DNA from 2 places in the Blautia sp. MCC269 genome. Region 1 is predicted to be linked to the other one. Evidence: riboswitches for the same ligand, from Rfam matches in the RefSeq annotation. Region 1 holds a riboswitch; the other holds the start of a gene.

What was found. Region 1 has a riboswitch for thiamine pyrophosphate ahead of thiS (sulfur carrier protein ThiS). Riboswitches for the same ligand answer to the same signal wherever they lie in the genome.
Region 2: it holds a riboswitch for thiamine pyrophosphate, as region 1 does, so the genes downstream of both, thiW (energy coupling factor transporter S component ThiW) here and thiS (sulfur carrier protein ThiS) in region 1, are expected to answer to the same signal.

The regions. Positions count from the first base shown of each region.
Region 1 is NZ_WQQE01000024.1:13,583-28,690, forward strand. It holds gene GPK88_RS08570 (sulfate ABC transporter substrate-binding protein) at 1-1,007, opposite strand, end outside; gene thiH (2-iminoacetate synthase ThiH) at 1,440-2,681, opposite strand; gene GPK88_RS08580 (thiazole synthase) at 2,728-3,513, opposite strand; gene thiS (sulfur carrier protein ThiS) at 3,571-3,774, opposite strand; TPP riboswitch at 3,973-4,080, opposite strand; gene GPK88_RS08590 (serine hydrolase domain-containing protein) at 4,273-5,205, opposite strand; gene GPK88_RS08595 (APC family permease) at 5,211-6,557, opposite strand; gene GPK88_RS08600 (MurR/RpiR family transcriptional regulator) at 6,818-7,651, shown strand; gene GPK88_RS08605 (serine hydrolase domain-containing protein) at 7,673-8,620, shown strand; gene GPK88_RS08610 (sulfate/molybdate ABC transporter ATP-binding protein) at 8,776-9,834, opposite strand; gene cysW (sulfate ABC transporter permease subunit CysW) at 9,824-10,660, opposite strand; gene cysT (sulfate ABC transporter permease subunit CysT) at 10,660-11,499, opposite strand; gene GPK88_RS08625 (sulfate ABC transporter substrate-binding protein) at 11,537-12,562, opposite strand; gene GPK88_RS08630 (LacI family DNA-binding transcriptional regulator) at 12,733-13,809, opposite strand; gene GPK88_RS08635 (substrate-binding domain-containing protein) at 13,908-14,468, shown strand; gene GPK88_RS08640 (alpha-L-fucosidase) at 14,520-15,108, opposite strand, start outside.
Region 2 is NZ_WQQE01000025.1:20,139-35,246, reverse strand. It holds gene GPK88_RS08905 (DEAD/DEAH box helicase) at 1-20, opposite strand, end outside; gene GPK88_RS08900 (aspartate ammonia-lyase) at 223-1,653, opposite strand; gene GPK88_RS08895 (Lrp/AsnC family transcriptional regulator) at 2,052-2,498, shown strand; gene thiE (thiamine phosphate synthase) at 2,813-3,454, opposite strand; gene thiM (hydroxyethylthiazole kinase) at 3,471-4,373, opposite strand; gene thiW (energy coupling factor transporter S component ThiW) at 4,336-4,890, opposite strand; TPP riboswitch at 5,228-5,330, opposite strand; gene GPK88_RS08875 (aldo/keto reductase) at 5,653-6,642, opposite strand; gene arfA (arabinosylfuranosidase ArfA) at 6,713-8,218, opposite strand; gene GPK88_RS08865 (helix-turn-helix domain-containing protein) at 8,554-9,330, shown strand; gene GPK88_RS08860 (acyl-CoA dehydratase activase) at 9,385-11,082, opposite strand; gene GPK88_RS08855 (2-hydroxyacyl-CoA dehydratase subunit D) at 11,079-12,359, opposite strand; gene GPK88_RS08850 (DUF6472 family protein) at 12,676-12,855, opposite strand; gene GPK88_RS08845 (ferritin-like domain-containing protein) at 12,964-13,422, opposite strand; gene GPK88_RS08840 (DUF5110 domain-containing protein) at 13,487-14,149, opposite strand; gene tnpB (IS200/IS605 family element RNA-guided endonuclease TnpB) at 14,264-15,108, opposite strand, start outside.

The DNA.
Region 1 (15,108 bases):
TAAATCTGATCAAAAATTCCTCCATCTGAGAAATGCGTTTCCTGTGCCTTTTTCCATCCACCGAAATCATCAATGGTGACAAGATTGATGTCCAGGTCAAACACATCGGAGTATTCCTTCAGAATATCCTGGTTTGACGGACGGTAATAATTATCACCGGCGATCCGCTGTGCTTCATCGGAATAGAGATAATTCAGATATTCCTCTGCCACATCTCTGGTGCCTCTTTTGTCTACGACTTTATCGACTACTGCTACAGATGGCTGTGCAAGGATGCTGATGCTTGGTGTTACGATCTCGTAGTCGTCCGGATAATCTTTTACGGAAAGATAGGCTTCATTTTCCCAGGCGATCAGTACATCACCCTGTCCGTTTTCCACGAAAGAGGTCGTTGCGCCTCTGGCTCCGGTGTCCAGGACAAGTACGTTTTTGTAAAGGTCTCCGATGAATTCTTTAATTTTGTCCTCGTCTCCGTTATATTTATCTTTTGCATAGGCCCAGGCTGCCAGATAGTTCCATCTTGCTCCGCCGGATGTTTTCGGGTTTGGTGTGATCACACCTACGTCTTTTTTTACCAGATCGTCCCAGTCTTTGATGTTCTTGGGATTTCCTTTTCTTACAAGGAATACGATGGTTGAAGTGTAGGGAGAACTGTCTTCCGGAAACTCATCTACCCATCCGTCATCGATAAGTCCTGCATCCTGGATCGCATCCACGTCATACTCCAGTGCCAGTGTTACCACATCTGCTTCCAGTCCGTTGGCAACTTCAAGTGCCTGCTTGCCGGAGCCTCCATGGGACTGCGTGATATCCACATCCTGTCCTGTTTTTTCTTTCCAGTACTCCTGGAATATCTTGTTGTACTGTTCATAAAGTTCTCTGGTCGGATCGTAGGATACATTGGTAATGCTGACACTGTCCGCCGCATATGTTGTCACACCTGTAAGGCTTCCGATTGCTGCTACTGCTGCAAGAACTGCTACTGCTGATTTCCATTTTCTTTTCATAATACTTACCTCCTGTATTTTGCCTCGTGTTTTGTTGTTGGGGCTATTATAAACATGAGTAAGTCCATATGAAAACTGTTAGATTAGAAACCGTTTTCAGCAGTTTTCAGAAACAGGGGTGTTTTTGCGGATTTCACAGGTTTTTATATCTGATTCCGGCCGATATTATGTTGTTTTTGTTGATTTTTGCATCGTATTTTATTGTTCCGGGAGTATATGTGAAAACGTCATCAGCCTTGTGAATCCAACAATTTCTCCCAGTACGCTCCTCTGTTTGACAAAAATCTTTCCGCATTCATTTTTCTGAAACAGTTATCCACACCCGCCCCCAAAAAATCATTCTTTCGGGCGGGTGGTTTTCCACATATTCCACAGAAATTATCCCCTGTTGGCTGTGCAGTCATCTATGCGCTTGTGCGACATTATCTCTTTTTACAGATATATATAATCATTCATTACCGGCTGCAGGCCGTGGTCTTTCAGGGCGTTGAAGACTTCGTCCACGGATCTTGCATCAGAAATCTCAAACTGGTCATCGCCTTTATCTTCGATGTCTTCCACATGGCTTCCGATTCCTGTGCTGACACCTGCAGAAATCTTGGTTGCTGCGATATTTACCAGGTTGTCACGGACACGCTCGCACTCTCTGGTGGATACGGTGATACTTGCAAACGGCATAAACAGACGGTATGCACAGACTACCTGCAGAAGCTGTGGTTCATGGACATCCTTCGGATTAATCCGGTCATTGTTGATGATCGGGCGGAGTCTCGGGCAGGAAAAAGCAATCTCTGCGTGTGGATATTTTCTCTGCAGAAGGTATGCGTGATATCCCGTCGCAAAAGCATCTTTACGGAAATCATCCAGCCCCAGAAGCGCCGCAAAGCCAACTCCTCGCATGCCGCCTTTCAGTGCACGCTCCTGTGTATTTAATCTGTATGGAAAAATCCTCTTGTGGCCTGCCAGATGCAGGGTTTCGTATTTATCAGAATTATAGGTCTCCTGGAAAACAGTTACATAATCTGCACCGCATTTGTGAAGATATGCATACTCATCAGAATTCATCGGATACACTTCAAGACCTACCACCTTGAAATATTTCCGGGCAATCTCGCAGGCTTTTCCGATATATTCTACATTGGATTTGGATTTGCTTTCACCGGTAAGGATCAGGATTTCCTGAAGGCCGGTTTCTGCAATAGCTGCCATTTCCTTCTCAATCTCTTCCTCATTCAGCTGTGCACGGCGGATCTTGTTGTGGCAGTTAAATCCACAGTAAATACAGTAATTTTCGCAGTAGTTTGCAATGTAGATCGGTGTAAACATACAGACACTGTTTCCAAAATGTTTTCTTGTTTCGATCCGCGCTGCCTGTGCGATCTCTTCCAGAAGAGGCAGTGCTGCCGGTGAAAGCAGTGCCTGAAAATCTTCCGGTGTACGGTTGTCATGGGCCAGGGCTCTGCGTACATCTGCTTCTGTATATTTATCATAATCATATGCATTCATTGCAGAAATAACCTGATCCATCACATCAGACTCTTCCAGCTGCTCCATATCTGGAAGATACTTCATATGATCAATACGATTCTTTTTCATGTCTTCCAGAATTTCTTCGTTTACGATACTCTCATTAAAATGGCCGTCCTGCTGACTGGCCTGTACTGTTTCTGCCATTGTTGTTGTGTCGCTCCTCTCGCACTTTTATTATCTCTAAACTATTTTATTCATGAAGAAATCCGGTCAGCGGTGAAGACGCGCTGGCTCCTCTTTCCAGAGTTCTTCCCATGCCGGAAAGGTATGCACTTCTTCCTGCCTCGATAGCTTTCTTAAAGGCCTCTGCCATAACACGGACGTCTCCTGCTGTTGCGATGGCTGTGTTTGCCATAACTGCCGCAGCACCCATTTCCATAGCCTCACATGCCTGTGACGGACGGCCGATTCCTGCGTCTACAATGATCGGAAGGTCGATCTCATCTATGAGGATCTGGATGAATTCTTTTGTGCAGATTCCTTTGTTGGAACCGATCGGAGAACCAAGCGGCATTACACAGGCAGCTCCTGCGTTTACCAGATCTCTGGCAGCGTTCAGATCCGGATACATGTACGGCATGACAACGAAGCCTTCTTTTGCAAGGATCTCAGTTGCTTTGATAGTCTCATAATTATCCGGGAGAAGATATTTGGAATCATGGATAACTTCGATCTTTACAAAATCTCCGCAGCCAAGCTCACGGGAAAGTCTTGCGATACGGACTGCTTCCTGTGCGTTTCTGGCACCGGATGTATTTGGAAGAAGTGTAACATCCTTCGGCACGTAGTCCAGAATGTTGGCAAGTCCGCCTTCATTTGCACGGCGCAGGGCAAGTGTTACGATCTGTGTTCCTGCTTTTTCGATACATGCTTTTACAAGATCCAGAGAAAATTTTCCGGAACCAAGAATAAAACGGGAAGTAAACTCATGGCCTCCCAGGATCAGTTTGTCTTCATTTGTGTTTGCTGTTGTCATTTTTTATGTCCACCTTTCTTTTTATCTGTCAATTACATAATAATATCGCCTTTTATCTCAGCAGCTTCCGCCGCCCATAAACTGCAGAATCTCCACAACATCGCCGTCTTTCAGCACTGTTGTATCGTAAGTCTCTCTCTTGATGATCTCTTCATTCAGTTCAACTACTACCTGCACCGGAACATAATTGCAGGCTTTCAGATATTCGGTTACTGTCACCGGATTTTCCAGTGTTCTTTTCTCGCCGTTTACTGTGATCATAAGCTCTCCTTTCCGAGAATAAAAAAAGAGTCCACAAAGAAATACACCCGCGGTGGTGCACCCCTTCATGAACTCAGTTCACTCTCAAAATTTCCTGTATTCCGTTGTAGATACCAGGGTTAAAAGCATCTGCTCTTAAGCCCTTCCTTGTAAATCCTGATCATAAATAAAAAAGGAGATACACCAAAGTATCTCCCGTAAATTCATCCTATACGTTCCTACGTTGGCATTATCCAAATCAGGTATAAGGGTCGAAGTTGAAGACTTCCTCTCAGCCTGCCATCACAAGCTCCCCTGTTATTTACAATGCTTAGTATAAGGCGAATTATGATTAATGTCAAGCCTGAAAGGCTTAAGCCACCTTACATAACGGAATAGAAAACCCCGGAAGGCTCGCACACTTCCGGGGTTTTCGTTTTTGCCAATGTTTGAATTTCATCACATTTCTTAGCTACTATTATCTCATGCTTTCCACTCTGTTTTGTCAACCAGAGTATATTACAATTCCGGAACCACTGTAGTCCATAGATGATTTCCTATTTTCTGGAAATCCCCCTCCAGAGACATTACAGTTACTACTGCATCCTTGTCAGGAAACGCCAGACAGAACTGACCATAATTTCCATCGGATCGATAGGAACCGGCTTCCGGATTCATGACAAACTGATATCCATATCCAAAACCGGAATAAAGATTTCCCGGACTTCCTGCCGCTGAATTGTCTACAAGATTGGAAGTCGCAACTTTCATATACTCTTCCGGCACCAACTGTTTTCCATTGTATTTTCCTTTATGAAGGATCAGCTGTCCATATCTGGTGAACTCGTCAATATTTACATAAAGACCATTCGCAGCATGTACATGACCTTTCGGACACAAAGTCCAGTCCGGATTTCCAATTCCCAATGGTTCAAAAAATCGATTTCTCAGATATTCCAGAAGGTTGACACCCGCACGTTTTTCAATGGCACAACTGATCATATATGTGTTGAAATTACTGTACAGCCACTGGGTTCCTGGTTTATTTACAACCTTCGCGTTCTCAAAGAAATATCTGATCCAGTCCGGTGTTGTATAACGTTCCGGCCAGTCACAGAAAAACAGTGAGCTTTCCAGACCGGTGGTCATTGTCAGCATATTTTCCAGGGTCACATCACCAAGATATCCTTCTGTTTTTTCTGGAACATACTCCGGAAAAATATCAACGATCTTCTCATCCAGCTGAATCAATCCCTCATCCAGTGCAATTCCCACTGCACAGGATACCACGCCTTTGCATGCAGACCAGGTATTCAGGCGGGTTTTCACCGGCATTCTTTTATATTCTGCCGTTAACTGTCCTTCACGCCATATCTGCGCATACATAACATTGAGATTTTCTTTTAAAGTTTTGATAGCAAATTCATTAATCAGGTTCTGGTCTTTATTCATAAACATTAATCCTCCCACACACTTGTTTCCATCTTTACATCAGGACTTACACTTCTAAACCATCCGTAAGCCATGCATACTACAATGGCTATCAGACTGATGATTACTACCGGAAGTTTCAGGCTTCTGCAAGAATTGATAAAAATGCAGATATATGCAAACAGGCTCAAACAGCAGAGGAAATAATATTTTCCGTTAGAAATATGCATTGGTGATTTTTCCCATGCTTCTGCATGTTTTTTCGGAAGCTGGAAATAAGCATAAATCTGCAGAAATGCCAGTGCTGATGCCAGAAGCATAATATTATTTACAACATCACTGATAGAAAAGTCCAGTAACACAGGTAATATTCCCATAAGATAAGTAAATGTCATCAGTTTCCAGTAAGCCCCTCTTCTGTTCTGAGCTGCCCATGATTTCGGAAGCCATCCATCTTTACAGGACTGTGCAACCGGAATACAGTTATTGGAAATTGTTGAATTAATGGATGAAGACAGTGCAAGTACCGGACCACCAATCATAAATACTGTGAAAAGTGCCGGATTTAAAATATTTTTTGCAACCAGGGTAAGCGGCTGTCCGGCTACCTGATCCAGAGGAAGCACACCACTTGCTACAATTGCAACACCGCCATATACAACCATCAGTGTCGGAATACAGTACAGAAGTGCCTTTGGAATATCTTTATGTGCTTCTTTTGCCTGTTTACCATAATTCATAATGCAGGAATATCCGTTTGTTGAATATACATACAGCATGATTGCGGAAAAGAATCCGGATGGACCATTGGAGAAAAAGTCTGGTGCTGTAAACTCAAACACCGGATTTTTCAGCTGGAGGCATCCCAGAACAATAAACAGACCAAGTGCAACAAACAGCAGGATAACCAGAATTTTCTGTACCTTCGCCATTACATCCACACCACACAGATTGATGGCAAAGAACACACTCAGGGCTGCAATTCCAAACCATTTCGCATTGATCTGCGGCCACAGGGAATTTGCATACATACCAATTGCCACACCATAAGTCGCCAGATTGATCGTCTGTGGCAAAAATCCTACTGCATACATACCGGCAACTCGTTTGCCGGCCATATCTCCTACCAGAGAATAAAATCCTCCTCCAAGTTTCAGTGTAGATGTGATCCATGGAATTGGTGCAATCATCATAAATCCCCAGATACATGCAGCTACATATGCCAGCCATGCTGACTGACCAGTCAAAAGAATTGCCGGTCCGATCAGTGTCAGAACACCCGATCCAATCGCCTGTCCTACACCGATTGTATAAAGATCACTTCGTTTCAGGTAACCTGTTTTTTCTTTTATTTCCTTTACTGTTGACGACATAAAAGCCCCCCCTTTTTTATTGGCTCTAATATTAATAGTGCAATTAATTCTTTTTCTGACGTAATATGAATTATTTAATGCTATATTAACATCTAGGTTTCAAGATTTCTATTGACAATATTATTAAAAATACACACTTTAATTTGTGCATTATTTACATCTTTTTTATATCAAGAAGAATTTTTTACTCCATTATATTGTAATCAAACTTTACACCTGTTATAATTTATTATACTAATCGTACAATACAGGAGGTTTTCATGAAAATAGAACAGTTGATCCGTGAAAAAATATCTTCTCTTTCTGCCGGTCAGAAGAAAGTTGCCGAATATATATTACAACACCTTGATTCTTTCAGTTATTCCACCCTTGCGAAACTCAGCAAGGAAATTTCCGTAAGCGAAACCACTATCATACGCCTCGCTTATTCTCTGGGATTTGAAAGTTTTTCTGAAATGCAGCGTACTGTACAGAATGATATTCTTTCCATTCCCACAGCTACAGCAGATGACACACTGGACAATGGGAATTTCTATCAGAACATCATTGCAAAAGAACTCCATTCCATGGAAAACTGGGCTTCACACCTGAGTCAGGATGATATGGATCAGATCGTTACCTATCTGACCAATGCGAAGAAACGTCTGATTGTAGGCGCCCGTTCCTCTTACAGTGCAGCACTCTGGATGGGAACCTTGCTGAATCAGCTTCTTGGAAATACCAAGGTGGTTCATGAATTTTATGATCCCCATTTTGAATATCTCACGGAAGCTTCTGAAGATACTGTTGTTCTTCTGCTCTCTTTTGCCCGCTATACCAAATGGTCACTGAAATACGCACAGGTTGCCAAAAACCATGGTGCAAAGATCCTTGCCATCACAGACAGTATTTCATCACCGGCATGGTCTCTGGCAGATCATGCGGTCATTACAGAGATCAATCTCAATGAAATGGGATTTAACTCCTTTTCCTGTCTCTATTGTCTTTTTGACAGCATTGTTGCAAAAATCCGAAAAAGCAAGTGCAAGTCCATCAGTACACGCCTTCATGACCTGGAAGAACTTTACTCAGACTTTGATCTTTTTTACGAATAATAATTACAGGGAGGGATTATCATGCAGGAAATTTTAGATATTTTTCTTGAAAAATCTAAACATCATCATTCCAATATTATCTATGCCCAGATATATAAAAACGATGTTTTAAAAGAAGAATTCAGGCTTTTTCCGGTAAAAACCCGATTAAATATATGGTCTATCAGCAAGCCTTTTGTTGCCATGGCTGCTGGTATCGCAGAACGCGAAGGACTGATCACTCTTGATGAATATATTTATCCCTGGTTTGAAAAATATTTCCCATCTGATCCTTCCGAAAATCTTTACAAAATAAAGATCCGTGATCTGCTTACGATGTCATCCGGTCAGAAAGATCCTCTCTTTTTCTGCGACGGTCCGGAACGATACAGAGAAAAAGACTGGGTAAGATATTTTTTCCAGAATGATTCTTTTCCCTATACACCAGGTACCCATTTCGTGTACAGCAATTTCTGTTCCTATATTTTGTCTGTTCTTCTGGAAGAAAAATCCGGAACCGGTTTGTTGAATTATCTGCGATATCGTCTGTTTGAACCAATTGGCATCCCGAATCCGGACTGGACCCTCTGCCCTCAGGGACATTGCATGGCAGCTAATGGACTGTATCTGACGATTGATGAACTGGCCCGTTTTGGGCATCTGCTTCTGCATGAAGGTGCTCTGAACGGAAAACAGATTGTCCCAAAAAACTTTGTTATGGATGCCTGCCGAAAACATATCGATTCCTACAATCCATTAACCGAGCGTCCGGATTATCAGAGTTATGGCTATGGATATTTCATATATATGGGGCCCATGGAAGATACACTGATCCTGGCCGGCAATTATGGCCAATATTGTGTCATTGACAAAAAACGTCAAATGGTATCCTCTGTTATGTCTCTGGATGGCAATGACCATAAAAAAATCCGTGATGATCTGGTGGATTCTCTTGCAGAATATTATGGTGTAAAAATTTCACACATCTAAAAAAATGCCGTTCCCGCGGCCTCATCATATGATATTCGCAATCCGCTAACGCTACTTGCTCATAAAAAAATGCCGCTCCCGCGGCAAATCATATGATATTCGCAATCCGCTAGCGCTACTTGCTCATAAAAAAATGCCGCTCCCGCGGCATTTTTTTATATAACCAACCAATCCTCAACCATAGCCGTATTATGCAGCAGCACAGCTTCATTCCCCTTCGTCACAAAGATCCTCTGCACAAACACATCCACAACTTCGCCTTCCCGGACGGGTTCTTCGTCCAGGCTTCTCCTGGCGCTGAGGACGGTGTCTCCTACACGGACTCTCAGTTCCAGGCTGCTTCCACGGAAAGCAACTCGCTCTACAACACCCTCTGTTGCAGAACTCTTATATTTCTGCTCCTCATTTTTCTTCGTCACCTTCACAAATTCCGGCCGCACAATGGCCTTTTCACCTCCCGGAACTTCCTCGAAGTGATTGAACACCTGATAGTTACCGATCACAGAAGTCTGTCCGAAAAATCCCGCCGTAAACGCAGTATCCGGATTCTGGTAAACTTCCAGCGGCGTTCCCTTCTGTTCAATGCGACCACGGTTTGTAATGATGATCTCATCTGCCACCTCAATAGCTTCATCCTGGTCATGCGTAACGAAAATACTGGTGATTCCCAGCTTCTCGATCATATCCTTCAGCCAGCTTCGAAGCTCTGTACGAATCTTTGCATCAATCGCGGCAAAAGGCTCATCCAGAAGAAGCAGCTGCGGATTCGGAGCCAGTGCCCGGGCAAAAGCAACTCGCTGTCTCTGGCCACCGGACAGCTGACTTGGATATCTTTTTTCCAGGCCTTTCAGCCCGATCAGCTCTACCAGTTCCATAACCCTCTGCTTGATATACTTCTTATCCGCCTTCTGTACTTTCAGACCAAACGCAATATTATCATACACAGTCATATACCGGAAAAGGGCATAATTCTGGAACACAAATCCAATGCCTCGCTCGCTGGCAGGAACATCATTGACCACTCTTCCGTCAATGATGATCTCACCGCTGTCCGGCTGCTCCAGACCAGCGATCATACGGAGGATCGTTGTCTTTCCGCTTCCGCTTGGGCCTAAGAGACCGATCAGCTTACCTTTTTCGATGCCAAAACTTACGTTGTCAGATGCCTTGTAATCTCCATATGTTTTATTGATATTTTTTAACTCAACGTACATCGCCTTTTTCCCCCTTTCCTTTATGTTCCAAAACATTTCTCGCAATCAGAAGGATCACCGCCAGGATCACAAGGATCGAAGAAACCGCAAACGCCGGAACATACTGGAATTCGTTATAAAGAATTTCCACATGAAGCGGAAGTGTATTTGTTTTTCCACGGAGATGTCCGGACAATACGGACACGGCTCCAAACTCTCCCATGGCCCTCGCTGTACACAACACAACGCCATAGAGAAACGCCCACTTGATATGCGGGAATGTCACCTTTGTAAAAATGGTCCAGCCTTTGGCTCCCATTAGTGCTGCCGCCTCTTCCTCATCCGATCCTATGGATTCCAGGACCGGTATGATCTCTCTGGACACAAATGGAAATGTGACAAAGATCGTTGCCAGGACAATTCCAGGAACTGCAAACACGATCTGTATCCCTGCACTTTCAAGCACAGAATAAAGGGGGCTCTGTTTTCCAAAAACCAGAATATAGATAAGACCTGCGATAACCGGTGATACCGTAACCGGAATATCGATCAGAGTTGTGAGGATCTTTTTCCCCCGGAAATGAAATCTGGTCATAGCCCATGCTGCACACAGTCCGAAGATCGTGTTGCATACAACAGCAGCCACCGTTGCCTCAATAGTCAGCGCCAGAGCTTTCAGCGTATAAGAATCCGTCACAGCCTGCACATAGCACTCCCAGCCTTTACTCAGCGCCTGGGTCACAACAACCACCAGCGGAAGCACCAGCATTACAAAAAGAAAGATCACGGAGATCCCGATGAGGATCCATTTCACCGGCCCGGAAGCCTGCTTCTTTTTTTCGTCCATTACGCGTCCCTCCCTCTGATTCGTTTCGTATTTCTTGCCTGCACCATGTTTACGCCAAACAGGATCAGGAATGAAACTGCCAGTGTAACCAGTGCGATAGATGTTGCGCTTTCATAATCAAACTCCTGAAGTTTTGACATAATGATCAGCGGTGTGATCTCTGTATAATATGGTTTATTTCCTGCGATAAAAACAACGCTTCCGTATTCTCCCAGGCAGCGTCCGAAAGCAAGTCCGGCACCGGAAAGCATTGCCGGAAGAAGCTCTGGAAGGATAACCCTCCGGAAAATGGTGAATGGTTTTGCACCCATGACACGGGCCGCCTCCTCATAGGAACCGTCCAGTTTTTCCAGCACCGGCTGAATGGCCCGGACTACAAAAGGAATCCCCACAAAGATCAGAGCTACCGTGATACCGATCCTGGTATACGCGATCTTGATCCCGAACTTTGCAAAAAAGCTTCCCACCAGACCTTTATCGGATGTCAGTGATGTCAACGAGATACCGGCAACCGCAGTTGGCAGCGCAAACGGCAGCTCGATCATTCCATCCATGATCCGTTTTCCCGGAAAATCATATCTTACCAGCACCCACGCAAGGATCAGTCCCATGATGGCATTCACCACCGTGGCCGCAAATGCGGTAATAAAACTTACGTAAAATCCGGACAAAACTCGAGGTCTCGTGATCACCTGGATAAATTCCCGAAATCCCAGCCGCGCCGAATAAACTGCCAGAGATGCAAGGGGAATCAGAACCACGATACTCAGCATCGCCAAAGTCACTCCCATTGTCAGTCCAAAGCCTGGTATCACCCGTTTACTCTGTTGTTTCTTCATTTCTGTCTCCCCTCTTTTCTGTATCCGCTATGCTTTTTTACTCTTCATAAATCTCATCAAACACTCCACCGTCCGCAAAATGTTTCTTCTGTACTGCATCCCATCCGCCGAAATCTTTGATAGTAGTCAGCTTCACACTCAGGTTAAAAGTATCTGCATGTTTTTTCAAGATGGTCTGATTGACCGGTCTGTAATAATTCTCAGCGATCAGCTCCTGCGCTTCATCGGAATACAGATATTTCAGATAAGCTTTTGCGGCATCTGCGTTATCGTGTTTTTTTACATTTTCATCTACAACAGCAACGGACGGCTGTGCCAGGATACTGATGCTCGGTATTACGATCTCGTAATCATCCGGATTGTCCCTTACAGAAAGAAACGCTTCATTTTCCCAGGCGATCAGCACATCACCCTGTCCGTTTTCCACAAAAGAAGTGGTGGCACCTCTTGCTCCGGAATCCAGAACCAGGACATTTTTGTAAAGCTTCTTAATAAAAGCCTTCATCTCTATCTCGTTGCCGTTATATTTCTCATTGGCATAAGCCCAGGCTGCCATGTAATTCCAGCGGGCACCTCCGGAAGTTTTCGGGTTTGGTGTAATCACTCCCACACCATCCTTCGTCAGATCATCCCAGTCGTGGATGTTCTTCGGATTTCCCTTCCGTACCAGAAATACAATGGTGGAAGTATAAGGAGCACTGTCATCCGGATATTCATTAATCCAGCCATTGTCGATCAGTCCGGAATTCTGGATTGCATCAATGTCGTATTCCAGGGCAAGTGTTGCCACATCTGCCGGAAGTCCGTTGGAAATCTCCAACGCCTGTTTTCCAGAACCGCCATGAGACTGGATCACATCCACACTCTGGCCGGTTTCCCCTTTCCAGTAATCTGCAAAGATCTTGTTGTATTCCTCATAAAATTCTCTGGTTGGATCATAGGACACATTGATGATCTCTACCTGATTTTTATCCTTTGTATTGTTTCCTGATACTGCAAAAGTTCCTGCCAGTACCACTGCTACCAGTGCGATACAAACACCTGCGATGCGTCTTTTTTTCATGATTTATGTACTCCTTTTTGTCACTGCTGCGACCTTCTGTAAACGTTATCCTGATTGAATACATTAAACCATATTATTCCCATTAATTAAATAGGAATATTTGAAAACGTTTTCACGCATATATTCTGTCAAAGCTGCAAATATTTCATATCTCATCATATCAGCAATCCTCAGATACAATAATCGCTCCACATACTGTCCTCCACACTGCTGCAGCTGTTCCGGATCACCAGCTTTCCTTCCAGTTCCATCCGCACAATGCCGGAATGTCCGCCCTTCAGCCGGTCCAGCAGCAGATACAGTGCGAATTTTCCCATATCCTCTTTCGGCAGACTTACCGTTGTCAGCATCGGCTTGGTAAACTGTGCTTCCTGGATATCATCGCTGGATATGATCGAAGGCATATAATACCGGTTCCGGAATTTATTCAGGCACTTCAGCATTCCGATGGCCGAAATGTCATTGGCACAGTAGATTCCTGTTGGCATATCGTCCGACTGGAGGAATTTTTCCATGGCTTCATAGCCCTCGGCCTCTGTCTGTTTCGTCTCAATAACATACTCAGGAATCACATCCAGATCATGCTTCTTCAGGGTTTCCAGATATCCATTGTACCGGTCTTCGCTGTGGCACTGACCAATATATCCGATATTTTTATGCCCCAGGGAAATCAGATATTCCACTGCCGCTGACGCGATCTTTTTTCCATCGCAAAGGACTTCATCCACTTCATAATTGGTAGAATTCCGGTTCACCGACACCACGCTCTTATATTTCTTATTCAGTTTTTTCAGGGCTTCCTTATTACATCTGCCTATGATGATCAGTCCGTCCCTCTTCCCGTCTACCTCGTCATACATTCCATCAACCAGCCGGTCCAGATTCTCCCTGCGGCACTTCCGGTCATCAGAAAATACCGACATATACCATACTTTGGAAAGGATGCAGTTTTTATCATGGATCTCACTTTCGATCACCCGGAGAAGCTCCGCAAAAAACGGATCGGTGGTGGAAGAATCGGTTCTTGTCATCAGAATATTGATGTACCAGGTTTTCTCCTGCTTCGCGGAAACACCTCTTTTCAGATTCCGGGCCGCCTCATTTGGCACATAATTCATCTCGATGGCTGTTTTCCATATCTTATCCCGGAGTCCGGGAATGGAACATTTATAATTGGGATTATTCAAAACCCGGGAAACCGTCGCCGGTGAAACCCCTGCCTTTTCTGCGATCTTCTTAATGGACATGTGCCTTTCCCCTCCCTCTGAAAAAATTTCTACTCACTGCCAGTCCAGTAAACCTCTCAAATCTATCTAAAACAGATAATTTTCCCATTCCTAATTTCATAGTAGCTAAATATGATTTATATGATAATAAGGCCGGTCTAAAAAGTCAATCTTATTTTGTGAAAACGTATTCTTTTTCGCTGTATCTGCACAGCCTTGAATCTATCAGCAGTTTTGACGAACGCAGAGATGGCTATTTTTCCGCCATGAAGCATTTTCATCTGGAGCTACCCCAGGACGACATCTACTATGTCCATTATTCTGAGGAAGAAAGTTACCAGGATATTTACCGGATTTTTAAAGATTCTCCAGTTCACTCAACTGCCTTTATCTGTGATGACGATACCATTGCCGCCGGTGCCTTAAGAGCGTTTCATATGCTTGGTTACAAAATCCCGGAAGACATTTCCCTGATTGGTTTTAATGACAGACCAAACGCATCGCTGACCCGGCCGTCGCTGACCACCATCAATGTTCCAAAAGGTGCATTTGGTACCGCTGCCGTTGATTCCATCATCAATCTCATCAGCAAAAAGCAGAACAACAACTGCTGGACCAGTTCCCTGAAAACCCGTATCGGAACACAGCTTGTCATCCGCGACTCTGTAAAAAAAATATAGACAAAAACAAGGGGAGGAATTTTCATTCCTCCCCTTATCTTATGATCTTAATTACAGTTTGTTAGTAAGTCCAACTATATACAGTTCTTTTCTGTACTCTGGAATCTTAACCAGAAGTCCCTCTTCTGTATCCGTTGTTTCTACTTTAACACTTGGATCGAATGGTCTCAGCTGTCCATGATAACCTTTGATCAGGAACTCATTTGCTCCCTCTTTCAGATGATCTGCAAACACATTGAGATTTCCCTCTTTCTGTGTATAATGCAGCTCAATTCCATTCTCCAGCATCTCAGATTCGCGGTCGCTGCAGCGTGTGCCATAAATACCATCATGGTTAACTTTCAGCCATGCGCCAAGAATCTTCAGTCTCTTTACCTGTTCTTCCGGAATGGTTCCGTCTGCTTTCGGTCCGATATTCAGAAGCAGGTTTCCGTTATTTGCAACAGTTCCTACCAGAAGTGAAATCAGATCCGGAACAGAAATCAGTTTGTCATCACCTTCATTGGCATTATAACCGAAGGATAATCCCATTCCACGGCACATTTCCCATTTCTCTTTTCGATTCACAGAACCAGATTTGTACTCCTTGGTAAGGAAGTCATGGTAACGGTCATTGAAACGGTCGTTTACTACACCTTCC
Region 2 (15,108 bases), on a different contig from region 1:
ATGGCTGTTCGTTTAAGCATGTATCTTTCCCTTCTTTTCTTATCGCGTTTCTTCCATTATAAAAGGAGACCTGCACTGTGACAAGTCTCCTTATAGTACTCATTGATATCTCATTCCTGATCTGCCTATAGCATTTCCATAAAATCCCGCATCAGGTTCAGCTGCTCTGAAATGAATTGCTGCATCAGACGTTCCCGTCATACGTTGGTACAGATAACTTTCTCAGCAGGCTTTCCTTCTTGCTTCATCCTCTTTCCGCTCTTCTCCGACTTCTGTCATCAGATACGGATCAAGAACCTCTTCCAGCTCTTTCTCAGTCATGATCCCTTGTTCCAGAACAAGTTCCCAGACAGACTTGCCAGTTTTTACTGCAGTTTTTGCGATGGTTGCAGACGCCTTGTAGCCAATATGCGGGCAGAGAGCCGTTGCGATTCCTGCACTGCTTTCCATCAAGTCTTTGCAGTGTTTGCGGTTTGCGGTGATTCCTGTGATACAGTTTACGATCAGGGTATCCACTGCTTTTTCCAAAGTGGTAATGGACTCAAACAGGTTACAGAAAACTACCGGCTCAAAAGCATTCAGTTCCAGCTGTCCGGCTTCTGCCGCCATGGTAATGGTGGTATCATGTCCTACGATGTGGAAAGCAACTTGGCTTACTACCTCCGGAATGACCGGATTTACCTTACCTGGCATGATGGAAGACCCATTCTGCTTTGCCGGAAGATTGATCTCCCCAAATCCGGTTTTCGGGCCGGAAGACATCAGTCGAAGATCGTTGCACATCTTGGAAAGATTCACCGCACAGGTTTTTACTACACCGGATACGGCAACAAAGCCGTCCAGATTTTCTGTTGCGTCAAAAAGGTCCTCGGCCTGTTTCAGCGGATAGCCTGTAAGCTTTTCCAGATTTGGCACGATCTTATAAAAATAAGAATCGGAAACATTGATAGCAGTTCCCACTGCAGTTCCTCCAAGGTTTACGGTGTACATTTCCCTGTGAGCCTTTTCGATACGTTTCCTGTCTCTGGAAACCATGGACGCATAACCGTGGAACACCTGACCAAGACGGATCGGAACTGCATCCTGAAGCTGTGTACGTCCCATAGTGATCACATCATCGAACTCCTCTGCCTTTTTTGCAAGCTCCTTCTCAAGTCTTACCAGTGCTTTTTCCAGAGGTGCAAGGAGATCCAGAACGGTAAGCTTACCGGCCGTCGGGATCACATCATTGGTGGACTGCGCCATGTTTACGTGATCATTTGGATGGACCATTTTATAGCTACCCTTCGGACATCCGAGGATCTCACCGGCTCTGTTTGCGATCACCTCATTCATATTCATATTTGCGCTGGTTCCGGCACCACCCTGAATGGCATCTACGATAAATTCCTCAGCCAATTTTCCTGCGATCACTTCATCACAGGCTCTGACAATGGCATCTGCCTTATCCTCCGGAAGAAGCCCTGCATTATTATTAGTGATAGCTGCTGCTTTTTTAATCTGTGCCAGGTTCCTGATAAATACCGGATGAAGCTTTGTACCTGTAATAGGAAAATTCTGTTTTGCCCTTAAAGCCTGAACTCCGTAATAAGCTTCTGCAGGCACTTCCATAGTTCCGATCGAATCTGCTTCCAGTCTTGTTTCTGTTGTCATTTTGTCATCCCTCTTCTTTCTTCTGATCCTGTGCACATCTGATTTGCTCCGCCCTCTGATCTCATTTTTTCAGTCCGACGGATGTTCACTGTTTACAAATCATTCTGTTATTTTCATTTTTATCAGCAGCTGTTTTTCTGATGCCTAAGAAACTAACACTTTCTTTGTAGCTTGTAAATACTTTTAATGGAAAACCACGATTATCCGTGTTTTTCAATAGTTTACATTAATCTTTTTAAGAATTTCTTTTATTTTTCTTATTTTTATTAAGTCGTTTCTTGTGTTGTGATAACACACGCAGTATAATCAATACAGAAATACCTATTTTCAATCCACTTCCCTACGCAGCTCTGTACCAGTTACAAATGACATTTTTTCATCGAAAGGAGACATTCTACATGGAACACAAACTCGACAACATCGACCGAAAGATCATCGAAATGCTTCAGAAAAACGCCCGCACCCCGGTAAAGGAAATCGCAAAGGAAGTCTTCCTCTCATCCCCCGCTGTCTCCGCCAGGATCGAACACCTCGAAAAAAACGGGCTGATCACAGGCTACCACGCCCAGATCAACCCAATATTTCTCGGTTATCATATAAAAGCATTCATCAACCTGGAAGTAGAACCCAACCAAAAAAAAGACTTTTATCCCTTCATCCAGTCCATCCCAAACGTCATCGAATGCAACTGCGTCACCGGCGATTACTCCATGCTCATCGAAGTAGCCTTCCGCTCCACCATGGAACTGGACCACTTCATCAACGAACTCCAGCAGTTCGGCCGCACCAAAACACAGATCGTATTCTCCACCAGCGTAGAACACAGAGATCTGCCGGTGGAGTAACCACCCTCCCCTGCCGCCTTGAAAAACCAGCCCGTGAGGCGTGTGCTGCCTGTCGCCGGACTCTGCAGGAGGGGAGCTGATTCTTGGCTGGCGGAAATCTGCGTTGTTTTTCAAAAGTCCGCTGTCTGAGCGGCTGCAAGACGCGAGTTCGGACTTTTGGAAAACGATTTTAGCAGAATTCCGGCAGCCTAGAAGCCAGCCCCCGACGAAGCCCCGGCGACAGGCAGCACACGCCTCACGGGCGTCCGTATTTCAACAAAAAAAGAACAGCAATGAACCTCAAATCCACCACTGCTCTCCATTCATTTCCTAAATCACTTTCCCATCAAAGCAACAATCTTCTCCTTCAGCTCCCGCGCATTCTTCTTCGGATCCTCCGCCTTCATGATCGCAGAAACAACCGCCATACCACTCATACCGGCGCCCTCAAGCACATCCATATTCCCGGCATTCAATCCCCCGATCGCAACCGCCGGAATCGGAACCGCCTCACAAATATCCTTCAACGTAGAAACCTTGGTAAGGATCGTCACAACCTTAGTAGTGGTAGGATAAATCGCCCCCACACCAAGATAATCCGCACCATCCTCATAAGCCTTCACAGCAGCCTCCACCGTCTTGGCAGTAGCCCCCACGATCTTATCCGGTCCCATCAGCTTCCTTGCCACAGCAACCGGAATATCAGAAGCTCCAACATGCACACCAGCCGCATCACAGGCCAGCGCCACATCCACACGATCATCAATGATCAGCGGCACATTGTAACGATCTGTGATCTCCTTCACCTTAAAAGCCTTATCCAGATACTCCCGTCCACCCTTATTCTTCTCGCGAAGCTGGACCAGAGTCACACCACCCTTACAAGCCTCCTCAACCGTACGGAGCAAAGACTCCTCCGTATGATAAGAACTATCCGTCACCAGATACAACGTTACATCCAAATCTTTTCTATCCATCCTAATCCCCTCTTTTTCAGTACATTTCAATCTTCAACAGATCCAGCAGCTGTCGATCCGAAAGCCCATAGATCTCATCCAGCAGATTTACCTGAAAGCTTCCCGGACCGCGGGAAATCTTCTCCGCTTCCTCGCCGGCGATACCCATAAGTGCAGTACCAAGCACTGCCGCAGCCAGATAATTCCCGGATCTCCCATTTAATTCCATCTCAACGCCAGACCAGACACCTGCCTCTATACTATCCGTCATCTCTTTCGCAATATTATCTTCGCACCCCGGCAAAAACGCCGCAGTCAGTGCACCGACCATACAGCCGGTTCCTGTGATCCCGGACAGCGCCGCACTGCCATTTTGTACCAGAACAACCCGTTCACCATCCGTAACAAAATCCTGTTTCCCGGTAGCCAGCACGATTGCCTGATTATTTCTGGAAAAAGCCTTAAGCACTTCACTGACTCCATCGATATTTTCCTCAGTCAGAGCATCCTCGACACCCGCATCGATTCCGATCGCATGAGACGGCAGCCCGGAAACAGCCAGAAGCTCTGACATATTTCCCTTCAGCACTGCCGGATGACCGATCCTTAAAAGCTCCCGTGCCAGATCCAGCCTGAGATCACTGCAGGCAACCCCTACCAGGTCCAGAAGAACCGGAATCTTATTTTCCATCGCTGTTCTCATAGAACGCTTCATTGACTCGATCCTGGCATCGGTAATATTCCCGAGATTCAGCATCAACGCACCAGCCGATGCCGTAATACCTGTCACCTCTGCCGGATGCTCCGCCATGATCGGCCTTGCACCTACTGCAAGGACCACGTTGGCACAGTCATGGATCGAGATCGGATTGGTGATGCAATGGATCAGCGGCTTTTCTTCTTTAATTCGCTTTCGCAGTTGTAAAATTCTTTGTCTCATATGTTTTTGAACCCAAAGCTGCCTGGAATTTCACCAGAAGACCTGCTTTACTCAGAGCCTTCAGGAAAATATAGGCAACACATCCTCCCATTGTGGTTGCTGCAAGGAACATCGGCGTATAATAAAATGCTGTCAGTCCGCCTCTTCCCATCAGGAATGCCATCACCGGATAAGAAACCATGGATCCGATGATACCCGTTCCAAAGATCTCACCGATCACCGCGCAGATGATCTTGCCTTTGGAAAGTCTGTAGAACACACCTGAAAGGAATGCGCCAAATACTGCACCGGTCAGTGCAAGTGGCGGGATTCCCATGAACATCATACGGATCACGCCGATCATGGTCGCACAGAGAAGGGAATACCACGGTCCCATCAGAACCGAGCATACGATATTGACAAGATGCGCCGTGGGGCACATTCCCTCAATCCTCAGGATCGGTGAAATAACGACACCGATCGCAACCATCATTGCCAGCATTACCATACGAAGCGTGTGCATCCTTTGTTTTTCCATAGTGTTTTTCCTCCCTGAAATATCAGGCAGAACCCTGTCAGATCCGGGCAAAAGCTTCCCGTCTGCTGCAGTCTGCCCTTAGATTTTGGCGGTCGAAGTTCCCTTACTTCCTCTCACTCCGAAAACACGGATTCCCATCGCTTACATGATCCTTCCGGAAAAATCCTCCGGAATATCACTCTCCTGCCAGACATTAAGGCGCTCCCCTTCCTGCCCGCTCTTTCGCAGAAGCTCCACATGCAGTCTCTGTCACTTTCACATCCCCCCATTGTCAGACCATTCCAGTTCCATTCCTGCATCCGAAAAGAGCGCATCCCATGGCAAACTCCACGGAGACACGCTCTCAGATCACAATCCCTCCGTTGGCATTACCCAAATCAGGTACGGTCGAAGATCTATCTTCCTCTCAGCCTGTCACACAAGCTCCCGCTGGCTCTTTTCTTTTCTGTTTTTCAATATAGCACACACCTATCCCGTTGTCAAACCTCCACTGCTTATTGCTCTTTGCACTCCCGCCGGAGACGTTACTGTTCACTCCGTTCTCAGCAACACGCTTCGCGATGCACAGAATTTATGCTAATCGCATAAATTCGCGCGGTATGTCTCGGGTTTTCTGTGACCTTCGCTCACAAAAAACACCTCGCGGAATATTACCAGTAAACAGTAACCCGGAAACTTTCCTAATTCAGTTAAACAATTATTTCGACATAAAAAACTCCCTGCTTCACTACTTTTCATAGTAAAACAGGAAGTATATAAATCTTATTTTGAGATCTCGTCGATCAGACGTAGCTCCTCAGCTGTAAACGGTGCACAGTGGATCGCTTTCACATTATCAAGGATCTGCTGCGGCTTGGAAGCTCCGATCAGAACACTGGTAACTTCCTTATGCTGAAGCAGCCAGCCAAGTGCCATATCAGCCAGCTTCTCTCCACGCTGGACTGCCAGATCGTTCAGTCTCCGGACCTGATCCAGACGCTCCGGCGTCAGCACACTTTCCTTAAGGAATCTTCCATCTTTGCGGATACGGCTGTCCTCCGGGATCCCGTTCAGGTAACGGTCTGTCAGCTGTCCCTGAGCAAGAGGGCTGAAGGTGATCAGACCTTTTTTCAAAATGCCGGTGGTTCTCTTGAGACCGTTTTCTTCCACAGTTCTGTCAAAAATGGAATACCGGTTCTGGTTGATCACAAAGGGACATTTCAGATCCTTCAGGATCGCTGCCGCCTGACTTAAGGTTTTTCCATCATAATTGGAAAGTCCCACATAAAGGGCCTTGCCCTGCTGAACCGCTGTTGCCAGCGCCCCCATAGTCTCCTCAAGCGGAGTCTCCGGGTCCATTCTGTGATGGTAAAAAATATCCACATATTCCAGACCCATGCGCTTCAGGCTCTGGTCAAGGCTTGCCAGAAGATACTTGCGGCTGCCCCAGTTTCCATAAGGGCCCTCCCACATATCATAGCCTGCCTTTGTTGTGATGATCAGCTCATCACGGTATGGCATCAGTTCTTCTTTCAGGATCTTGCCGAAATTCCGTTCCGCACTTCCATAGGCAGGTCCGTAATTATTGGCAAGGTCAAACTGTGTGATACCATTGTCAAAAGCTGTAAAGCACAGCTGCTTCATGTTTTCATAATCAGAAGTATCTCCGAAATTATGCCATAATCCAAGAGACATTTTCGGAAGCATCAGACCGCTTTCACCGCAGCGGTTGTACTCCATAGTTTCGTAGCGTTCCTTTGCAGGTGTGTACATAAAAAAGACCTCCCATAATGTAGCATGATTTACATTTTCTGTTACTGCTTTTACTATACTTCACCCACGTTTATCTTGCAAGACGGATCATATTCCAGCTGTGTTTTGCAAAAACTGCTTCCAGTTTTCCGCCGTCCAGCTTTGAGCATTCTGCACTGGCTTTTACAGGAACTACATTCTCGGGCTGCGTCTCTGTATTGACTGCCTGAAGATCATCATTGTTCAGCACGATATGCTCTACGATCTTATATCCCTCAAACTGTCTCAAGTCACAGGAAACTTCCATATCCTCATCCAGACTCTTATTCACTGCAAAGATCGTCAGCGTATCCTTTTCCTCATCCCAGACGCACACAGAATCCAGATATGGAGCTTCTCCATAAGTCTTGCTTTCATATATAGGTGTGAGAACCTGTGTATTAAGGACGGTTCCTCTTCCAAACACACTTGTCAGCATATACGGATAAAAGATCGTCTGACGCCATGCGCCTGTATCAGATGTCATGATCGGCGCAATAACATTTACCAGCTGTGCCATGCAGGCGATCTTTACACGATCTGCATGACGGAGAAGTGTGATCAACATGCTTCCCACAAGAAGTGCATCCTCAAAGTTATAAACATCCTCCAGCTGATGGGGCGCCTGTACCCATTTTTCCAGCTTTTTATCCTGTTCATTGCTGTGGTACCATACGTTCCATTCGTCGAAGGAAAGATTGATCTGTTTTTTTCCATGCTTCTTTGCTTTTACAGCATCGCAGATGGAAACCACTCCTGAGATAAAATCATCCATACCCTTGGAGCTTGCCAGAAAATCGGCAGTGTCTCCCGATGCATTTCCATAGTACTGATGCAGGGAAAGATAATCCACCTGATCGTAAGCCTCGTCAAGAACCGTATACTCCCAGGAGCCAAAGGTAGGCATTTCCAGACTGGAGCTTCCGCATGCAACAGTCTCAACCTCCGGATCCATAAATTTCATCAGGCGGGCAGTCTCTGCTGCAACTCTTCCGTACTCTGCCGCAGTTTTATGTCCCATCTGCCACGGACCATCCATCTCGTTTCCGAGACACCATAATTTGATATCATGCGGCTGTTCATAGCCGTGAGCCTTACGGAGATCACTGTAATAGGTACCTCCCTTAAAGTTACAGTATTCCAGAAGATTTTTCGCATCCTCCGGTCCTCTTGTTCCCAGGTTTACTGCCATCATCACATCGCTGCCGGCTTTTCTGGACCAGTCCACAAACTCATTGAGTCCAAACTGGTTTGTCTCGATGACACCCCAGGCCAGCTCCGGTCTGGACGGACGCTGAGTTTTCGGCCCGACACTATCCTCCCAACGGAATCCGGATACAAAATTTCCGCCCGGATAACGAACGATCGGTACCTGAAGCTCCCTTACCAGCTCCAGAGTATCCTTCCGAAATCCCTGCTCATCAGAAAGAGGGCTGCCTTCCTGATAAATCCCCTCATAAACCGCACGTCCGAGATGTTCTATAAAGGAACCATAGATCCTTTTGTCTGTTTTTCCGGTGAGGAAATATTTGTCCACGATGATCTGCGCTTTTTTCATTGTAAAAATCCTCCTGTAAATTATTATTTTCTGCTGCTACCGCATTTAGCTCTGTTTCCGATTCCGCCGTATACCGGCTCTTACGCCTCTGTTCGCTCATACACTCTCAGCGGAAATCAACCGTTTCTATGTTTCATTTTACCATCCTGTTCTATCCATACCAGTGATTATCTTCCGAAACAGTTGACTTTTTTTCCGGTAAGATTTATCGTAAAGACAATCTTACCAGACGGACGTCCCTCTGTCACTTTACTTTATACTTCCAGACAGAAAGTTCTTTATAATGCCACAGTCGGATTGTCTGATCTACGTAATGAAAGGAGCGCAGCATTTTCATGGATTTCACCTTAAATTTCTGCGAATACAACCGTTCCAACTCCGATTACGACAGGATTTTCCGGCCGGAGGGAAGCGGAGATTTTCTTTTTCTTTTATTTAAAACACCAATGAAGGTTTATCTGGGCGGTCAGCTTACTGTCACCCGGGATAATGCCTGCATCTTTTATATTCCGGGAAATCCCCAGCATTATCAGGCTGTGCGAAAATTCCGGAACAGTTATGTCCATTTTTCCTGCGGAGAAAACCTGGCAAAACGGTTCGGACTTCCCTGCAACGAAATTTTTTACCCCAGTGACTGCCAGGAGATCGATCACTGTATCCAGAAGCTGCAGCATGAATATCTGAACAGAGAAGTTTTTTCCCGGGACTACGAGTATGCCCTGCTCTGCCAACTGATGATCACAGCCTCGCGGGAACTCCGCAGTACAGATACAAGCAAGTCTTCAGACTCGGAGCTCTGCAGCCTGTTCCAAAAAATCCGTCTGGAAATGCTTACAAATTACGAAAAGCCATGGACAACAGAAAAGCTCTGCGCCATGGCTAATCTCGAAAAAAGTCAGTTTTATTCCTGTTACCGGAATTTTTTTGACAGCACCCCTCATGCTGACCTGAATCTGCTCCGTCTGGAAAAAGCCAAAAATCTGCTCACCAACGAAGCTCTGCCTGTTCAACAGGTTGCTCTGCTGTGCGGATTTTCAAATCTCTCACACTTCAGCCGGTACTTCCGAAAGAACTGTGGCTGTTCGCCTAGTGAGTGGGCACGCCGCCCCTGACCAAAAGGATATTCACACTCTGCATTTACTGCGCAGGCAACTTGTCTGATCTGATCACCGTGCCGCATTACACTTCTCATAAGCAAACAGTGCCGCACCAAGCGCACCACAAAGCTGTGCCTCATCACAGATATAAAGCTTCGCACCCAGCTTCTCCTCCAGTGCCTGGATGATACCTTTATTTCTGGCAACACCACCGGTCATCATGTATTCCCCCGGATTCTTTTTGCCAAGGCGGGCTGCAAGAGCTCCTACCTTGGAAGCAACAGATACATTCAGACCATGGATGATATCTGCCACGTCCTTATTCTGGGCAACCAGGGAAACTACCTCGGACTCTGCAAATACAGTACACATGCTTGAGATCACTACGTTCTCTTTCCACTCCAGGCCACGGGTACTCATCTCCTCCAGGGAAAGTCCAAGAGTACGGGCCATCATTTCCAGGAATCGTCCGGTTCCTGCTGCACATTTATCGTTCATCAGGAAATTTTTTACCGCACCGTTCTCGTCAATGCTGATCGCCTTGATATCCTGACCGCCGATGTCGATAACTGTACGCACATTCGGATTCAGATAATGGGCGCCCTTTGCGTGACAGGTAATCTCTGTGATACTGTCATCACCACTGTCAATATAGGCACGTCCATATCCGGTAGTAACGATACGCACGATATCTTCTTTCCTGATCCCTGCTTTTTCCACGGCCATCTCCAGGCTCTTCTCTGCACTCATCATAGCGCCGCCGCCTGTGGGAATGATCATGGTCGATTTAATTTTTCCGTCTTTATCCAGGATCACAACATCCGTACTTGTGGAACCGCTGTCGATCCCTGCCACATAATAAACTCCTGATTCCATTTTTTTCCTTATCTCCTCGCTGATTCCTTTTGATGGGTCCATATCCTCAGAGCCTTCCAGGGTCTCCGCAAAAGCCTGCACTCTGGTAAGGAGCTGTCCTGCACTCTGGCTTGTAAAATCTGTCTCGATCTTCAGAAGCGGAACCTTGATATCACGCTTGATGCTTGCATACTCAAATCCGTAATAGTCGCAGAATTTAATAGTATGATAAATGATTCCCTTCAGGTTCGGATCCAAATACAGCCGGTTTCTTCGGGTGCTGTTGTTCATACGAAAGCAGGGCATCTGGGAAAGAAGTGCATCCGCATAAGCCAGGAACATGGCATCGTCTTCCATTTTTTCCAGCTCCTCACGGATCACTGCAAGACGTCTTCCACCTGTACAGGTCAGGTTTTCCACATCCATGCGGATATTATCCCGGATCATTTTTTCCAGGATGCCGCTGACACGGACACCCAGAACACCGATATACGGCTGGTTATCCACAGGCTCATGGGAAAAAGCATTCAGAAATCCACTTCTGTCGAAGGTTTTCCCCGAAAATTTCTCATAAGCTTTCTTCAGACGGTGGATGCCCTGGGCAAGCTTCACCTTTTCACAGTCGTTATCCTCATGAGGCATGTCCAGCATGTACAGAAATTTACATTTACCGGTACTTTCCACAATGTCGTACACACGGCGCATGGAATCACAGCAGTTAACAAGAACAAGCTGCTCTACCTTTCCCTCCAGCACTGCCTGGATCACAGATTTTCCGAAGCCGCAGAGATTAGCATGGGCGATCTGGTCCGAAAGCTCAAAATTCTCCGGCATTTCCTCAAGAACCGCACATTCCTCGCCAAAGCCCTTAAACAGCTCCAGCGGTGTATATTTACAGACGTAATGTATCATGACCGTTTTTCCTCCTTACCTTCTGACAGCATTTCCAGATATGCCTGAAGTCGTGTGGATACCTGGCCGTCACTGGAATTGGCCGGATTACAGCCGTCACCGTCCAGGACCATGGTTGGAAGTCCTGCATTTTCCAGAGAATTTTTGATCAGGCTGGAAGCTCCGATGGTTCCCTTGCAGCCCCAATGCGCAAAAAGGATCCCGCCGTCTGCCTCTGTAAGGTTCGCCAGCTCCTGGGCACGCCGGATCCTCTGCTTCACACTTCCGTTGTAAATGCAGTTGACCATTTTTTCCGCAAGGGCCTCATAAGGATCCGAGGCCTGCATCCGCTGAAAACCGTCTGCAACAAAATCACAGGCACGGATATGCACGTTCTGGCTGTAATTAAATACATCCTTTACCGGCTCCTGCAAAAACGGCATCATATGCATCCACAAAATATGAAGACCTTCCCCCTTTGGTGCCTTCTTCACATCCTCAAGAAGCATTTTTGTGTATTTCAGGGATTCCTCTGAGCCCGCCAGAAGATGGCACATAAAGATCGCATACAGCTCATTTGTCAGGGAAGTCACCGGATCGTGATCCTTTCTGAGGGCAAGCTGGCTACTGTAATAGGAGGCCGCTTCATTGCTGTTGGCAACTGCACGCTGTACCGACTGCTCGGAGATTTTTTTCCCGCCTACATCCTCCAGGAATTTCTTCAGCTCACGGAGCTGATCTGCAACATAGCTGATGGAATCCTGATTTTTTTCATAGGGTACGTCAATATAAAAGCCCGGGATCTGATATTTCTGTTTCAGATAAGGAAACGTCATCATGTTTCCATCGCAGGCAAGGTTTGTGTAGATGGTACATTTGGGCTTCGGTACCAATCCTGTCATGGACGCTCCCAGAAAAACTCTGTGATAGGAGCACATGGTTTCCGGAAAGCCCTCTGATTCCGTCTGTGCCAGAAATGCCTGCTCACATCTGGTTCCGGCGATGAAGCAGGACATTGCCTCCACGGAATACGGAGTGATCCCTGCTGCTGTCAGAAGCTCTCCTGGTACAAAAATGCTCACCAGAGCGGTATCGTCCGGTTTTGCAAGGGCTTTGATAATATTCTGCATGACTACACGGGCTACATACTGTCCCGAAGCCGGAAGCTTCCTGTCAGGAAAAAGCTGCAGACGTTTTTCCTGAAGCCGGTATCCAGTGAGAAGAAGTTTTCGTGCTTTTTCCGGATCCCTGATGGATCTCTCTCCCACCATATCCCCGAATTTCTTTATAATATCCAATCTGTCACATCCTCCGTCAAATCAAAAAATCTATTATAAGTCTGTCAGACGCTTACCCGAAATTTTGTCTCAGACAAAATCCTGTAGCATTATCATCGTCTGGATGATATAAAGGTTCCACCTGTCAGACCAATATTTTTATTATAAAGATATTTTTTTCAAATGTAAACACGCCAATTTTTACAAATTTGAATCCTTTTACACATATCAAAACATCAAAATGCAGATTTTCCACAAAACTCGCATTCCTTTTCGTGGAAAACCTGCATTTGTCTTATCACATTATCTTCTGCTCTATTTTTTCCGTTACTCTGTATCACATCTGATGACGTACCACCTTATATTCATCTCCGGAACGATAATACGGACATTCCTTGTAATCACTGCTCACAAAACGATAATATTCATCCTCATCCAGATTGACATCACAGTAATATTCGTCGCACTCTTCATCATATGTATAGTTTGCACAGTATTCGCAGCTGGTTCCCTTCATATTTATTCTCCTCTCTTTGCAGGAAAGTATTTCTCCCTGCTGTTCTCCTGATTATATAACAAAAAAAGGAAGAATTCCATTACTGAAATCCTCCCTCTTTTTTATATATCAGAACATTCCGTTCACAGTCTTATATTTGTAAAGCATCTCCGCATGGTTCTGCTCTTCCACCTGGATATCTGCCAGAAGCTTCCGCACACCACTGTCTTCAAAAGCAAAAACATCCGAGTTGTATTCTCCGGAAATCAGCTTTTCTGTTCCGATACAGTCTGTTGCAAGAAAAGCATCGTGTTCCTTATCCTCTGAGGACATCACCGATGTGTAAGCAGCCTTGGGCTGGTAATCACGGCCGTCACTGTCATTACAGTTTACCTGTGGAACTGTACCGGAAAGCACCTGGCTCAGGGAATCGTAATGCTCCTGCTCTTTTTTCTGAAGAGTCTGAAATAAGCTTTTAAGCTCCGGATCCCTGGCCTGCTGTGCATATTTTCCATATTTTTCAATGCAGCTTTTTTCCTGTGTCTGAAGATCCTGGATCACTGTGCGCTCTTTTTCCTTTAATATCATTATGATCATCCTTTCTTTTGATAATAATGATAGTATGGTTTGGAAACGCGATTTTATTCATATTTTACGCAGTCAGTATCTCCATCAGTGCTCCATAAAGATCCTTGTCCAGCTCCATGGACTGAAGCTCAGATAAAAGAACCGGCAGCTTCTTTCCTGCTGTGATCAGCTGATATAATCTGTCCTTCAGTACAAAACCGATCTCTGCCTGGTTCAGGAAATCAAAGACACGCTCTTTTGTCTGATTATCTGCCACTTCGCCAGCGAGAATGATCTGCACCTCTGCCGCTGTGTCTGCTTCCACTTCCACACAGATCTTCTGAAGCTTCTCTTCATATTTTACAGCAGCCTCAGTCTCTGCTCCGTTAACCAGAACCTTCACAGTATCTGTTCCTGTTTTTGCAAAATTACAGAACTCCACGGTATAAGCTCTCTTTGCCGGGATCAGCTCTGTTTTTCCCTGTGCGGGATGAATGGTAAACACTCCCTGATCCTTTTCCTTATAATCCATTTCCGTAAATACACAGGCACCATTTTCGTAAGCACAGGTTTCGTTGTCATCCTCATACAATCTGAAGCTTCCGTCAGCACCCGGGAATACCCGGATATTCAGGCTTTCCGGATTCTTTTCCGCCTCTGTTCCACGGATCTCATCGGTCATCACCAGAATACCGCCTGCTTTTGCAAGAACCGGGATACTGTCCAGAGTACGGTACATATCCACCATTCTTCCGCCCTCATAGCGCAGACCTGTTTGACACTCCGTACTGCAATGTCTTACACAGTGTCCACAAGCTATATTTATACTGTTCCCGTATGCCCTACGGTACAGTTTTTATCTTTATGCAGACTGCATCTGCAGTCCTTTTTTCAGAATATTGATACTTGCATTCGTATCCCGGTCATGAACCGCATGGCATTTGGGACACTCCCAGATACGAATGCCCAGATTTTTTATCCGTGGATTTCTGTAGCCACAACAGCTGCAGGTCTGACTGCTCGGATACATCGTTGGTACTCTGTGAATTTCATTTCCATACCAGCCAGCTTTATATTCCAGCATTTCAAAAAATTTTGCCCAGGAAACACTCGCTATCGATTTTGACAGTTTATGATTCCGGATCATCCCCTTAACATTCAGATCTTCAATACAGATGGTTTGGTTTTCACGCACCAGCATCGTTGACTGTTTCTGCAGGAAATCATTCCGCTGATTGGTTACTTTCTCATACACTCTTGGCACCCTGATCCGCTGCTTCTCGCGGTTATGGGAATCTTTTTGTTTTCGGGAAAGCCTGCGCTGTTCTCTTATGAGTTTTCGCATTGAGCGTTCCAGATATCTGGGATTTGATACCGTATTTCCATTACTGTCGGAGTAGAACGCTTTGATCCCGACATCAATCCCTATCGTTCCGCCAGCATTTGAGCGTGGTTCCGGTTCAAAATCAACATTTAAAACCGCAAAATATTTTCCAGCCGGTGTGTGCTCAATGATCACGTGATTAATCTTTTCCACTTCCATCGACTGCCGTATTTTAACAAATCCAAGTTTCGGAAGTTTGATATATCTTCCCACAATACGAATATTATCTTTTTGATTTACCGTTCTGTATGACTGGAACCGGTTATGTTTGCTTTTGAAGGTTGGATAGGAAGCCCGTTTCTCAAAGAAATTCACAAATCCCC